Regions from separate parts of the Paenibacillus sp. YYML68 genome, predicted to be linked through region 3. Evidence: predicted binding sites of a transcription regulator. Region 3 holds the regulator's gene; each other region holds the start of a gene.
The links. Region 3 encodes LexA, which represses DNA repair genes until DNA is damaged. Its sites were predicted from a motif close to CGAACATATGTTCG; they were not measured.
Positions count from the first base shown of each region.

Region 1: a site for LexA is predicted at 3,182-3,195, ahead of recA (recombinase RecA). Genes of this name have one in related genera too.
Region 2: a site for LexA is predicted at 2,514-2,527, ahead of addB (helicase-exonuclease AddAB subunit AddB). Genes of this name have one in related genera too.

Region 1 covers NZ_BQYI01000001.1:2,885,989-2,890,635, forward strand. The annotation lists gene rny (ribonuclease Y) at 1-1,012, opposite strand, end outside; gene PAE68_RS13035 (RecX family transcriptional regulator) at 1,259-1,975, opposite strand; gene recA (recombinase RecA) at 2,052-3,095, opposite strand; gene PAE68_RS13045 (competence/damage-inducible protein A) at 3,279-4,532, opposite strand; gene pgsA (CDP-diacylglycerol--glycerol-3-phosphate 3-phosphatidyltransferase) at 4,567-4,647, opposite strand, start outside.
Region 2 covers NZ_BQYI01000001.1:3,321,859-3,326,505, reverse strand. The annotation lists gene PAE68_RS15150 (S-layer homology domain-containing protein) at 1-55, shown strand, start outside; gene PAE68_RS15145 (MDR family MFS transporter) at 151-1,776, opposite strand; gene PAE68_RS15140 (MarR family winged helix-turn-helix transcriptional regulator) at 1,966-2,436, shown strand; gene addB (helicase-exonuclease AddAB subunit AddB) at 2,642-4,647, shown strand, end outside.
Region 3 covers NZ_BQYI01000001.1:2,535,797-2,540,443, forward strand. The annotation lists gene glnA (type I glutamate--ammonia ligase) at 1-356, shown strand, start outside; gene PAE68_RS11640 (MBL fold metallo-hydrolase) at 453-1,211, opposite strand; gene PAE68_RS11645 (TetR/AcrR family transcriptional regulator) at 1,318-1,926, opposite strand; gene lexA (transcriptional repressor LexA) at 2,187-2,807, opposite strand; gene PAE68_RS11655 (LysM peptidoglycan-binding domain-containing protein) at 2,956-3,312, shown strand; gene PAE68_RS11660 (DUF896 domain-containing protein) at 3,442-3,636, shown strand; gene PAE68_RS11665 (hypothetical protein) at 3,665-4,165, shown strand; gene PAE68_RS11670 (HAD family hydrolase) at 4,191-4,647, shown strand, end outside.

The DNA of each region.
Region 1 (4,647 bases), 350 kb from region 3:
CCTCCATGGAATGCTTCAGCACGTTCTGACCGTAGCTTGTGCGGAACTTCAGGCGACCCAGAATCTTGATCAAGTCCGGGTGCAAGCCATGTACGCCCGTCTCGAACGTAGCCTGCTCACCGTATTCGCGGATACGCTCGTCCACTTCCTTACGAGACTTCTCCACCATCTCTTCGATGCGAGCCGGGTGAATACGTCCGTCAGCGACAAGCTTCTCCAGCGACGTGCGGGCAATCTCGCGGCGAATCGGGTCGAAGCCCGACAGGATGACCGCTTCAGGAGTATCGTCGATGATCAGATCAATACCGGTCAACGTTTCCAGTGCACGGATATTGCGTCCCTCTCTACCGATGATACGTCCCTTCATTTCTTCATTCGGAAGTGATACGACGGATACCGTCGTCTCCGCGACATGGTCTGCCGCGCAGCGCTGAATAGCAAGCGTAATAATATCTCTTGCCTTCTTGTCGCCATCTTCCTTCGCCTGCTGCTCGATCTCCTTGATCAGCTGGGCTGTTTCGTGGCGAACCTCCTGCTCGACGCTAGTCAGGATGATCTGCTTCGCTTCATCCATCGTCAACGCAGAAATTCGCTCCAGCTCGCTCACCTGATCGCGGTAAATCTGATCGATCTGAGCCTGCGTTTCATCGATTCGTTTCTCCTTGTTGGCGACCTGCTCTTCTTTTTTCTCAAGAGATTCTAATTTTTTATCCAGCGATTCCTCTTTTTGCAACAATCGTCTCTCTTGTCGTTGAGTTTCATTCCGACGTTCACGAATGTCTTTTTCAGCTTCGGTTCTGAGCTTATGAATTTCGTCCTTCGCTTCAAGAACCGCTTCCTTCTTCAGTGCGTCTGCTTCCTTGCGAGCATTGTCCATAATCTGCTCAGCGGCATGTTCAGCACTAGAAATTTTCGCTTCTGCAAGAGACTTGCGGATAATATAACCGATCCAGAAGCATAGTGCACCAACAACGAGAACGATTAAAATCCAGATGACTGGGTTGTTCAACATCCAGTTCACCTCCTCGTTGTTTCTCCAAGGGGTAGCTTGGGATAATCAGGCTGTTTAATCCATTCTACATGCGTTAGTAAAAGTAAAAATTGGCGATTTTACTTTGCGAATCGTTAGCGGGCATGTCAGCAAATGCTGCCAACGATTGGCGTGTATAATGAATATACATCATTATTTTATAGTTTGTGTAGAAAGCTTGTCAAGGTGTTGACAGCTGGGCGCACAATTTGCACCGTTTGAACCGCTTCAATCGTCATGCATCACATCGTCGACATCCATAGACTCAACCCACTCCCCGCTTGACTTCCCCCATTGCTCTGCCAATCGATCCATCACCTTCAACGCCACATTCATCGAATACCCTCTTCGCATGAGGAAGCCTGTCGCCTTCCGTCGCGCCTTCACCGAGTCCTCCTGCCACTCGTTGGCGTATCGTCTGCTGACGAGCTTGTACGCTCCTTCGACCTCGGTCTGCTCGTCAACCTGCTCAAGCGCAGCCTCAATATGCTCCTTCGGCACACCCTTCTGCTTCAGCTCCTGCTTGATCCAATGTCGGCCCTTCCGCTGCGACTCGGATCGTTGCTTCGCCAGCTGCTCCGCGAACAGCGCATCGTTCAAGTACCCCTCGCTTCGCAGTCGGTCCAAGCAATGGTCAATGATGGATGACTCGAACTCCTTCTCCATCAGTCTAGCCCGAAGCTCATGCTCGGAGCGCAGCCTGCTGGATAAGAGCCTTACCGCGCTTAAATACGCCTTGTGACGCTCCTCATCGACCAGCAGCCGCTCCAGCTCCTCTGACTCGACGACAGCGCCCTTCAACAGCCTGTAACGAATCATTAAATCTTCATGCACCGAGAATGCATAGACGCCGTCTAAGTGGATGTTGTACCGATGCCTCGTACGTGGCTGTCGCTCGATCAACGTAATGGTGCCGCCTGACGTCCGCTTCTCTCCCTCATCCATCGTTGTCACACCTTTCGCATGCTGGCATATAAGAAAAAAGACACCCTTCACGAATGAACAGGTGCCTTGCATTCATCTATTCCAGCAATGCCAGCTCTTCTTCCGGTTCATCGTCGGTATTGGCCCCGACGACAGCAATCAGATTGCTGTTCTCGCGAATCTTCTTCTCGATCGCATCCGCGATGTGAACATTTTCCTTCAGAAACTGCTTCGCATTCTCGCGACCTTGACCAAGTCGATCGTTATTGTAGGAGTACCAGGCTCCGCTCTTCTGAATGATGTCCATCTCCGTCGCGATATCGACGAGGCTGCCTTCACGGGAGATGCCTTCACCGTACATAATATCGATCTCTGCCTGCTTGAACGGAGGAGCAACCTTGTTCTTGACGACCTTGATTTTCGTACGGTTACCGACCATATCATTACCTTGCTTGATTGTCTCTACACGGCGAACATCAAGACGAATGGAGGAGTAGAACTTCAGTGCGCGCCCGCCTGGCGTCGTCTCTGGATTACCGAACATGACGCCGACCTTCTCGCGAAGCTGGTTGATGAAGATCGCAATCGTCTTCGACTTGTTGATCGCACCGGACAGCTTCCGAAGTGCCTGGGACATCAGACGCGCCTGCAAGCCGACGTGGGAATCGCCCATCTCGCCTTCAATCTCGGCCTTCGGCACGAGCGCGGCAACCGAGTCGATGACGATAATATCTACCGCCCCGCTGCGCACGAGCGCCTCGGCAATCTCGAGCGCCTGCTCACCCGTATCCGGCTGAGACAGCAGCAGCTCGTCGATGTTGATGCCGAGCTTGCTAGCATACAACGGATCGAGCGCATGCTCGGCATCGATGAACGCAGCGGTGCCACCGGCACGCTGTACCTCAGCGATCGCATGGAGCGCGACCGTCGTCTTACCGGACGATTCCGGTCCGTATACTTCGATAATTCTTCCGCGCGGGTATCCGCCGATGCCTAGTGCAATATCGAGCGCGAGCGAGCCGCTCTGAATCGTTTCAACCTGCATATGGGTAGACTCACCCAGCTTCATAATCGAACCTTTACCAAATTGCTTCTCAATTTGACGAAGAGCATTTTCCAGTGCCGCACGACGATCCGTCAAAACACTCACTTCCCTTTTATATAATGTCATATCATCTATTATGCTATCATCATAACGGTTTTGTTCGATTTTGCCAACCACTTTTTCGAACATACATTCGCATTTGACTCCAAAGAAAAACCGTAACGATGATAGACATGTTACGGTGCTTCCGTAAATCTATTATACTTCATTTCTATCCGCTCAGCAACTAGATTTTAGCCGCTTCCACAGCTCGTACAGCGCCCGCTTCGACGCCCGCAGCTTCACAGTCGGCCGGTTGCCGCCCAGCTCCAGCCGGACGACCTCAGTCGTACCGCCGCGCTCAGCAACACCGACGTAGATGAGTCCGACCGGCTTGCCCTCGAGCTCCGAAGGACCGGCTACGCCTGTAATTCCGATGCCATAGTCGGTACCGCACAGCCGAAGCACGCGCTCGGCCAGCTCGGCAGCGACAGCCTCACTGACCGCTCCGGGTGCCTCAGGACCTTCAAACAGCTCTGTCGGAACTCCGAGCACCGTCTTCTTCACATCGTTCGTGTAGCAGATAACACCACCTGAGAACGCCTCAGAGGAGCCTGAGACGGCCGTCAGCAGATCGCTCAGCTGCCCACCTGTGCAGCTCTCTGCAACGGCAAGCCGCTTCCCGCAAGCGGTAAGCTTCTTAACCACCTGCTCCTCCAGCGTGACATCCTCTTCCGCATAGATAAACTCACCCAACCTGCTGCGGATCTCACCGAGTAGCGGTTCTAGCTTACCGTCTGCCTCGGTTGCCGTAGCTGCACGAGTCGTCAGTCGAATGGCGACCTCGCCCTCCTTCGCATACGGCGCGATCGTCGGATCGTCCTGCTGCTGAATGAGATCAAGCAGTCGATGCTCGAGCGTAGACTCGCCAATTCCGGCGAACTTCAGCATCACGGAATGAAGCGGTGCTATTCCAGGGTATTTAGATTCCAGCCACGGCTTGACCTGATTGTCGAACATCGGCTTCATCTCACGCGGAGGTCCCGGCAGCACCACATAGTGCGTCCCATCCACCGTAACCGCGTTGCCCACCGCAAGTCCCGTCTCATTAGGCAGCGGATCGCTGCCCTCGAGCATGAGCGCTTGTCGTGCATTGCTCTGGACCATCTCAATGCCGCGACGAGCGAAGAAGGCCGTCATCGTATCCATTGACGGCTGATGCACGACAAGCTGCCGGCCGAGCACCTCGGCCAGCACATCCTTCGTCAGATCATCCTGCGTCGGTCCAAGACCTCCAGTGCACACGATCAGCTCAGCACGACCCTTGGCGACCGCCAGTGCTTCCTTCATCCGCCCGACGTTATCCCCAACAACGGTATGATAGTAGACCCCTATGCCAATATCAGCGAGGCCCCGGGATAAATATTGAGCGTTGGTGTTTGCGATTTGACCCATCAGCAGCTCTGTGCCGATTGCGATAATTTCCGCTCTCATGCTGTCCCTCCCGCAGCAGCGCCGCTGTTCGCCATTAGATATCGTCGAAGTTCAGCACATGCTTGTTTTTGATGAAATAGTCGAGCCCCGAATAGATCGTGATGATGGCCGCCAC
Region 2 (4,647 bases), 790 kb from region 3:
AACGGCGCTCTGGATTCACAGGCTGCTACAGCGTGCGCCTTGGCCGATGCAATAAGCGTAGGCGAGTTCGATAAACCTCGCTAGAATATCAAAGAAGCACTTGTCGATTGATGACAAGTGCTTCTTTTTGTTGAGTAAAAAAGGAGGCAGTTACGGCTGCAGCACGGATGGGCTCTCGGTAGCCTTGTCATTAACGCCTTGCATCTCTGCTGGCCTCTGACCCGATCGTAGCGGAATTTCCTTGAGGAAAAAGACGAGCAGCAGCGCCGCTCCCAACAATCCGGCTCCCGTCATGAAGACGACGGACAATGACTCCGCTAGCACGAGGCGCAGCGAGGCGACTAGCTGCTCAAGCAGCGGCTTCAGATCCGTTGGCACCGACGCTAAGATGGAGCTGAGCTTCGGCTGATCGAGTAAAATTTGCGGATTCATAAATGTCGCTGCCTGCTCCGCGACGCCTGGCTCCAGCTTCGTCAGATCGACGCTGCCTGCACTCGCCTGGAACGATCGCTGGAGATTCGACGTAATAGCCGAGTTCATCACAGAGCCGAGCACGGCGATGCCAATCGTACCTCCGAGATTGCGGAACAACGTTGCCGATGCTGTCGCTACGCCTAGCTGGTCGGCAGGCACTGCGTTCTGTACAGTAAGGGTGAACACGGGCATGCACAGGCCGAGACCTACGCCGAATACGCACATGCTGGCGACCGCCATCGTCACACTGTCCATGAACATCATCATCGTCATGCCCACGATCATCGAGAAGACACCGGCTACAGCGTATCGCTTGTAGGTGCCGGTCTTCGTCATCCAGCGTCCGACGAGACTGCTCAGCACAATCATCATAATCATCATCGGCATGTTCACAAAGCCCGACTGCGTCGGCGACAGTCCTTCGACGCCTTGTACGAAGAACGGTAAGTAGACCATCGCGCCCATCATCCCCGCATTAATGAGAAAACCGACCATATTCGAAATGTTGACGATGCCGTTTTTGAACAAGGATAGAGGAAGCACCGGATTAAGGGCCTTGCGCTCGATCAGCACGAGGATAGCCGCGAATACAACACCAAGCGAGAACAGGCCTATAATCTCGAAGGAGCCCCAGTCGTACTTCGTGCCCGCCCAAGTAAATCCGAGCAGCAACGAGATAATGCTGAGGGATAGAAACAGCGAGCCCCAATAGTCGATCGTAACGTTCTCCACCTTTGGAACCTTGGGGAACATGCGCATAATCATGGTGAAGGCGACGATCCCGAGTGGAAGGAAGATCCAGAACAGCCATTTCCAATCCATGTGATCGATCATGAAGCCGCCAAGTGTCGGACCGATGACGCTCGACAACCCGAATATGCCCATCATTAGTCCCGTCCACTTCGCTCTCTCCCGCGGCGCATACAAGTCGCCTACCGCCATCGTTGTGACCGCCATGAGCACGCCGCCCCCGAGTCCTTGAATACCGCGAAAGGCAATCATCTGGGTGATGCTGGTCGACAATCCGGTCAGGAAGGCACCAATCATGAATACGACGATACCGCCGAGCAGGAATGGCTTACGACCGTACAGATCCGACAGCTTGCCGACCAAGATCGTGGATACGGTGGAGGTCAGCATATAGATCATAATGACCCATGAATAATATTCCATGCCTCCAAGCATGGCAATGATTCGCGGCATGGCTGTGCTGACGATCGTCTGGTTAATAGCAGCGAAAAACATGGACGCCATTAAGGCGAGCATGATGGTCGCTTTGCGCTTATCTGATAAATGTTCCATTATAAATCCTTCTTTCTTTATCAAGTGTGCAAATAAATAGTTAGGCAACCTATGTAATTCAATATAAGGGCTGCTGCAGCAATTATCAAGTCGTATTTATTGGGGGCTGTACAATGGATTGACGCTTCAGCCTACATTATTTATGATAGATGGCATTAGCGTAACCAGAATCGGCGGTGATGAATGAGCATGAATCAACCCTCTCAGCAGCATATTACGGAATTAATAAGCACATTCTCGAAGCTTGCCAAGGCAGACTGGCGGAAGACGACGAAATGGGGCATTAAGGCGAGTGAGCTGCGAGTACTTCTGGCTGTGAAGGATCGAACAGACCATAATGAGCAGCAGATGACGACGGTATCGGAGCTTAGCAAGGTGCTGGAGGTTACTTCTCCCACCGTAACACAGATGGTCAATGCCTTAATCAAGGAAGGTCTGGTGGAGCGTACCGTTAATCGAACGGACCGGCGTTATGCCGAGATTACGCTGACGGATAAAGGGTCACACATGGCCGAGCAGGCGAGAGTGGAGATCCGATCGATGTTCGCCGGGCTGGTCGAGCATTTGGGTGAAGCCCAGAGCCAGCAGCTTGTGCACCTGTTGAACGAGGCTTACGGTTATTTCAAGCAAGCGAAGCAATCAAGGCAGTCTGACCTGTAGCTGCACACAGCCGTTCATACGAGACGGTCCTATCTGAGATGGGGCCGTCTTTATTTTGTCACGAAGTTTACAAGTAGAGAACGTTTGTTCTTATTATGGGAGTTATGATACAATATACCAAAGTCACAATGAACCAGAATCGGACAAAGTCTGCTAGAATAGTAGAGTTAAGGACAGCGTTCGATGGGGAGAAGGAGGGACTGCAATGGCATTTCAATTCGTCCTCGGACGTGCGGGAGCGGGGAAAACGACTTGGTGTCTCGACGAAATCAAGCAGCGGCTCATCGCCGCGCCTCAAGGGGCGCCGCTCATATGGCTCGTGCCGGAGCAGGCGACGTTTCAGGCCGAATATGCACTGATCTCCGTGCCGGAGCTCGGGGGCACGCTGCGTGCGCAGGTGCTCAGCTTCCGACGGCTCGCCTGGCGTGTGATGCAGGAGGTTGGCGGTACGGCGAGACTTCCTATAGACGATACGGGCAAAAAGCTGCTGCTGCATCGCATCATTCACCGCAACCGCGACCGGCTGCAGCGAATGCACGGCGCGGCGGAGCAGCACGGCTTCCTCGAGCAGCTGAATGAGCTGCTGACGGAATTCAAGCGGTACAACGTCACGCCTTCGCACTTCGCTGGCATGGAAGGCAAGCTTGAAGCGGGTCTTGCTGGAGCATTCGGCTCGTTCGCGCCGAAGCTGGACGATCTACGACTGATCTATGAGCAATTCGAGGCGGAGCTCTCACGCGCCTATCTGGATGGAGAAGATTACTTGACCCTTCTTGCTCAGCAAATCAAGGCTTCCCCTTACATACAGGGGGCGATGTGCTGGGTAGACGGCTTCCACGGCTTCACGCCGCAGGAGGTGGATGTGCTGGAGCAGCTTGCGCTCCATGCGGAGCAGGTGACGCTCACGCTATGTCTGAACCGGCCTTACGCTGCTCGTGAGGAGCTGCCGGAGCTGGAGCTGTTCCATCCAACAGCTCGCACGATGCAGCAGGTGACGAAGCGACTACACGCTGCCGGGGTGCAGGTGGACGAGCCTGTTGTGCTTGCCTCAGAGCCTGCTGCAAGGCATCATCACAATCCGATGCTGGCGCATCTGGAGACGCACCTGTGGAGCCGCAGGAGGCCAGCCTATAGATTGAAGGCCGAGGAGACGGAGACTGCAGCTGTGAAGCTTACAGCGGCCGTTAATCGGCGCGCCGAGGTGGAGGGAATGGCTCGAGATATCATCCGTCTCGTGCGCGAGGATGGTCTTCGCTGGCGTGATATTGCCGTTTCGGTCCGAAGTATCGAGGTGTATGGCGATTTGATTGCGGGAACGTTTGCCGATTACGGAATCCCGTTGTTTTTTGACCAGAAAAGGTCCGTGCTGCATCATCCGCTTGTCGAGTTCATTCGGTCGGCGCTCGAGGTGGCTAGGCTCCACTGGAGGTATGACGCCGTATTCCGCTGTGTCAAGACAGGCTTCTTCCAGCCGCGAGCTGGCAGCAGTCAGCTGGAGGCGCCTGTCGGCCGATATGCGTTCGATCAGCTGGAAAATTATGTGCTCGCCTTCGGCATACAAGGCTCCAGGTGGCGTATGGGTGCAGATTGGACTTATACGTATGACGCATCGCTCGAGAGCGATGGTGCGGGCTCTGAAGCGAACGCCAGGTGGCTCGAGCAGATCAACCGGTATAGACGATTGGTCACAGGACCGCTCGGGGAGCTGCAGGACCGGCTTCGCGAGCGTAAACGGGTACGCGATCGGGTCGAGGCGGTCTATGATCTGCTCGTTGCTCTACAAATACCGGAGCAGCTGGAGAGCTGGGGACAAGCCGCTCTGCGGTCTGGCAAGCCGGAGAAGGCGAGGGAGCATTCGCAAGTATGGGACCGTGTGATCGATATGTTCGATCAGCTGGTCGAGCTGCTCGGGGATGAGGAGCTGCCGCTCGATCAATTCTCGAAGCTCATTGACGCGGGGATGGAGAGCATCAAGCTCGGCCTCGTGCCTCCGACGCTCGATCAGGTGCTGATCGGCAGTATGGATCGGACGAGGTCAGCGCAGGTGAAGCATCTATTCGTGCTGGGCGCTAATGAGGGAGTTATGCCCTCCAAGATTGTGGAGAGCGGCGTGCTGACGGAGGCCGAGCGGATGCGGCTTGCCGAAGCGGGGCTGCAGCTGGCTGAGGATAGCCGCCGAAGACTGCTGGACGAGCCGTTCCTGATCTATCA
Region 3 (4,647 bases):
GCTTGTCCACGCGCGTTGAGGTTCGCAATCCGGACCCTGCGGCGAACCCGTATCTGGCGTTGGCTGTTATGCTGAAGGCGGGTCTGGACGGCATCAAGAACAAGATGCAGCTGCCTGCTCCAACAGACCGTAACATCTATGTGATGACAGAGGACGAGCGTGAGGAGCAAGGTATTCCTAGCTTGCCGCTCAACCTGAAGCAGGCGATCGATGAGATGCTTCGCGACGATGTCATCTGCGATACGCTGGGCGATCATGCGCTTGCGCATTTCGTTGAGCTGAAGGAAATCGAGTGGGACATTTACCGCACACAGGTTCACACTTGGGAGCGCGAGCAATATTTGACGCTGTACTAAGAGATTTCATGAGTAGCTAGCATGTATAGATAGACCCTGAAGCAGCGCTTCAGGGTCTATCTTGATAAATAGGGCTTGCTGATTGAACCCTTCCTTCTAATTTTTCTCAGGTAAACGCAGCAGATTTAGAACGTGGCGCTTCACCTCTTGCGCCTGTAACTGATGACCGTGCCCCAAATAAAATGTTTGTGCTCCAGTTTCGAGTATGCGTGTTAATTCGTGCGCAACTCTGTGAGGATCGTCCTCGAAAGGAGGTCGTATGGCTCTATGAGTTTTAATGATCCCGCCCAATAATATGCCGGAAGCGACGAGATCCCCGACAAAGGCCTGGCGGGAGGCCAGTTCGATCGATATCGATCCGGCCGTATGGCCAGGCGTATGCTTCACCACACCATCGACCCCGTAACAGTCAAGATTGATATGCGTTTGTTCTCCAAGCAGAATATTCGGTTCGAATCCAATGTAAGGTTCAAACATTAATGGCGTCTTGATAAATAACCGGCCGAACCAGCCCGTCGGGCAGAAGGTCATGGGAGACTCCCGGCTATAATGCTTCGCGTCCGCTTGGTGAGCCAATATCGGTGCTCCTGACAGTTCTCGAATCTTCGCGGCGCTGCCCGCATGATCGACATGCGCATGAGTTATTATAATCAGCTTGATGTCTTTCCAAGATCGATTTTCTCGGAACAATGCTTGCCCAATTTTGTGTTCTGATCCCGGCAGCCCTGCATCGATGAGGATGCATCCATCCAGCCCTATAACTAAATAAGCATTCACCATATGGAGAGGAAGGATCGGAATCCTAACGATTCTAGCTCTATCGTGCCGTGACGTCAGGCCATTAATAAAATTCACCGTCGAACACCCTTTCATTTCAATTTAAGTCCAACCAGTTGGTATGTGTATATCTAAAGCAAAACACGCATATGATGCGCGTTGTGTATGGAACCGGGTTCATCGATCAATGGTTATTCAGCAAGCAAGAAATATATTGTCTGAAATACTCTATATTACATTTGATTACCTCTCTGTCATTTCTCGCTTTCGCTAGGATCAGTGAGCCTTGGTAGGTTGAGAAAAAATAATCCGCAAGCTGTTGGCCATCTAGCTTCAAGGCTGGTGTAGTCAGTGAGAGTTCGTCGAAGATTGACTTCAACAGTTTCGTATTATTAAGCAGTTTCTCTTCGCATAACGCGCGAAAAACTTCGCTCGTTTCGGCCAATTCTTGCGTCATCACCGCTACCAGACAGCTACTAGGGGAGTCGGGATTGCTCGCCATCTCGGAGAAAAAATCTAAAAATGCGTGCAGCTTTTCTAGCGGGTCATGGATTCCATTCAATCCAGCTTCGGCAATGAAATGGAGTTGAAGCCTCTCAAATTGTTCAATAGCGGCTTTGCCAACATCTTCCTTGGACTTGAAGTAATGAAAAAAGCTACCCTTGGTCACACCTGCTTGGACGCAGATCTCATCGACCGTTGTTCCATGATAGCCTTTCGCGAGCATAAGTGAAAGTGCAGCCTCAAGAAGCTTGTCTTTTTTAAGCGGAATACTTGTGTCTATATGCTTCATGTTTATGCCCTCCCATAACATACCAACTAGTCAGTACTATATTGAAATTATACATCAATGTCAAGAAATAAATCCTACGCATCTCAGCCTGCAATGGCTACGTGTACCAACCCGGGGGGTGAAGGCTGTATATAATCTTGTTCAGCAAGCACTAAATAAGCCCTGATTCATACGGCAGATCAGATGATCGCTGTAAGATCAGGGCTTATTCGTCTTTACTTGCTTATGGAATTGCTTGTGCGTTAATGCGGTCAGATTGATCAGTGGATGTTACGGAACACGCCGATAACTTTGCCAAGAATGGTGACGTTCGTTAGACGAATCGGTTCCATCGTCGGATTCTCTGGCTGAAGACGAATATGATCCTTCTCCTTATAGAACGTCTTGACGGTCGCCTCATCATCCTCGGTCATCGCAACGACGATCTCGCCGTTAGTTGCCGTCTGCTGCTGACGTACGATGACGTAATCCCCATTGTGAATGCCGGCCTCGATCATACTTTCGCCGATGACGCTCAGCATGAACACGTTGTGATCGCCGACGTAGTGGCTAGGCAATGGGAAATAGTCTTCAATGTTCTCGGTTGCAGTAATCGGCACACCGGCCGTAACCCGCCCAATGAGGGGAACGCGTGATACAGATACGGAGAAGGCGCCGTCTGTTGCTTCGCCGTCTGTAATTTCAATGGCTCTAGGCTTCGTAGGATCTCTGCGAATGAGACCCTTCTTCTCCAGCCGCTCGAGGTGCCCGTGCACGGTGGAGCTGGAGGCTAATCCGACGGCTTCGCCGATTTCACGAACGGAGGGTGGATAGCCTTTATCTTTAACTTCATTCTTAATGAAGTTCAATATGGCTTGCTGACGGGAGGAAATCTTGCTCATCGAATCACTCCAATTATAGGAATTATATTGTTTAAAGTATAACACAGAATAGCCGTTCGTACAAACATGAGTTCTGGCAAAATATTGACACGAACATAGGTTCGTGATATGTTTTTATCAGAACATTTGTTTGGGGGAGTGGTAAATAATGATACATACATATACAGGCAGCATCGCGCAAGGTAAGAAGATCGAAGCTTCGAAGTGGAACAAGCGCAAGCAAGTGAAGCGAATGGCGGCGGCGGGAGCAACGTTGCTTGGGATCGTTCTGATTATTCTGCTCGTATCGGCCAGCTTCGGTCAGACAGACGTGTATGCGGCTGATACGAAGCCGATCGAACACCGAACGATTATCGTGGAATATGGTGACACGCTGTGGGGGATTGCTTCTGACTATTCAACCGGTCAATTCGGTATTAAGGAATATATCTATAAGCTGAAGAAGCTGAACGGACTTAAGGATTCATCCATCAAGGCTGGACAGAAGCTAATTCTTCCCGACTAATACTCGTGCACATCGCTTGACAATCGTATGATCTAGTGTCAAAGTATTATTGATATAATTCCCGGTCAAAACCCGTATATTTCGCGGTTTGGGACTCAGCACGAACTAGACGCGATTGGGAGGAATAGCATGCACGAGTCAGATCACGACGCAACAGTCAAGCGTATCAATGAATTGGCCCGCAAGTTTAAGTCTGAAGGATTAACCCCGGCCGAGCTTGAGGAAAGAGACGAGCTGCGAAGAAAGTACATTGATTCGTTCAAATCAAACTTGAGAAATCAGCTCGAGAATATCAAGCTTGTCGACGAAGAGGACAAGGGTTAATACATTGGACACATAAGGGGAATCAATCATGTCGCGTAAGTGGGAACGAATGGTACGTAAAAATGCGAAGGATGTAAGAAAGAAGAAAGGTGTCACGCCTTCTGTAAGATCTTCAGACGGAACAGATACGTTCAAGGGGCGTAGCTGGGTGATGCCCTTTGTGCTAGTTGCAATCGGCGTTTTCAGCTTTATGGTATTTCGAGAACAGCCTGATCAGAGCTCGATGTATTGGGTAACGAGCGCGAGCTACATATTGCTTGCTCTCCTTATTTACTGGGTGCGCAGACCGCTTCTCAAAATATCGAAGCATTCCATCAGCTCGCGTCGATTCGGCGGAGATCGCTACTATGACGCAGAACAGATTGAGGACATTACGATCGGCAAGGACGCAGTCGTGATCCGGTTCAAGGGGAAGAACGGACGCTGGGTATTCTCGAAGCTGTTCCATCAAATGCCAATGGAAGCAATGAACGCAAAGCTTATCGAATTTGCTGAAAAAAATCAAGTAGCAGTAAATAAGCAATCCTAATTAGGGGAGAAAGAGGAGTAAACCGATGACGATTAAAGCTGTGCTGTTTGATCTCGATGATACGCTCTTGTGGGATGATCGTAGTGTGCAGGAGGCGTTCGAAGCTACATGTGCAGAGGCAGCTAAGCATTATGAGCTGGATGCGGCTCAATTGGGGGAGCTGGTTCGGCGTGAAGCTCGGGCGCTGTATGAGTCTTACGAGACGTATCCATTCACCAAGATGATCGGCATTAATCCGTTCGAAGGACTCTGGGCGAACTTCACCTCCGGTCATCAGGAGGAGTTCCGTAAGCTGCAAGCGCTGGCGCCTGAGTATCGGAAGCAATCGTGGACGAACGGTCTTAAGGCATCAGGGATTGATGATGCTGAGCTAGGAGCTAGGCTGGCTGAACAATTCCCGGCTGAGCGCAGATCGCGTCCATATGTGTATGAGGAAACGTTCGAGGTGCTTGATCAATTGAAGGGGCGCTACAAGCTGCTTC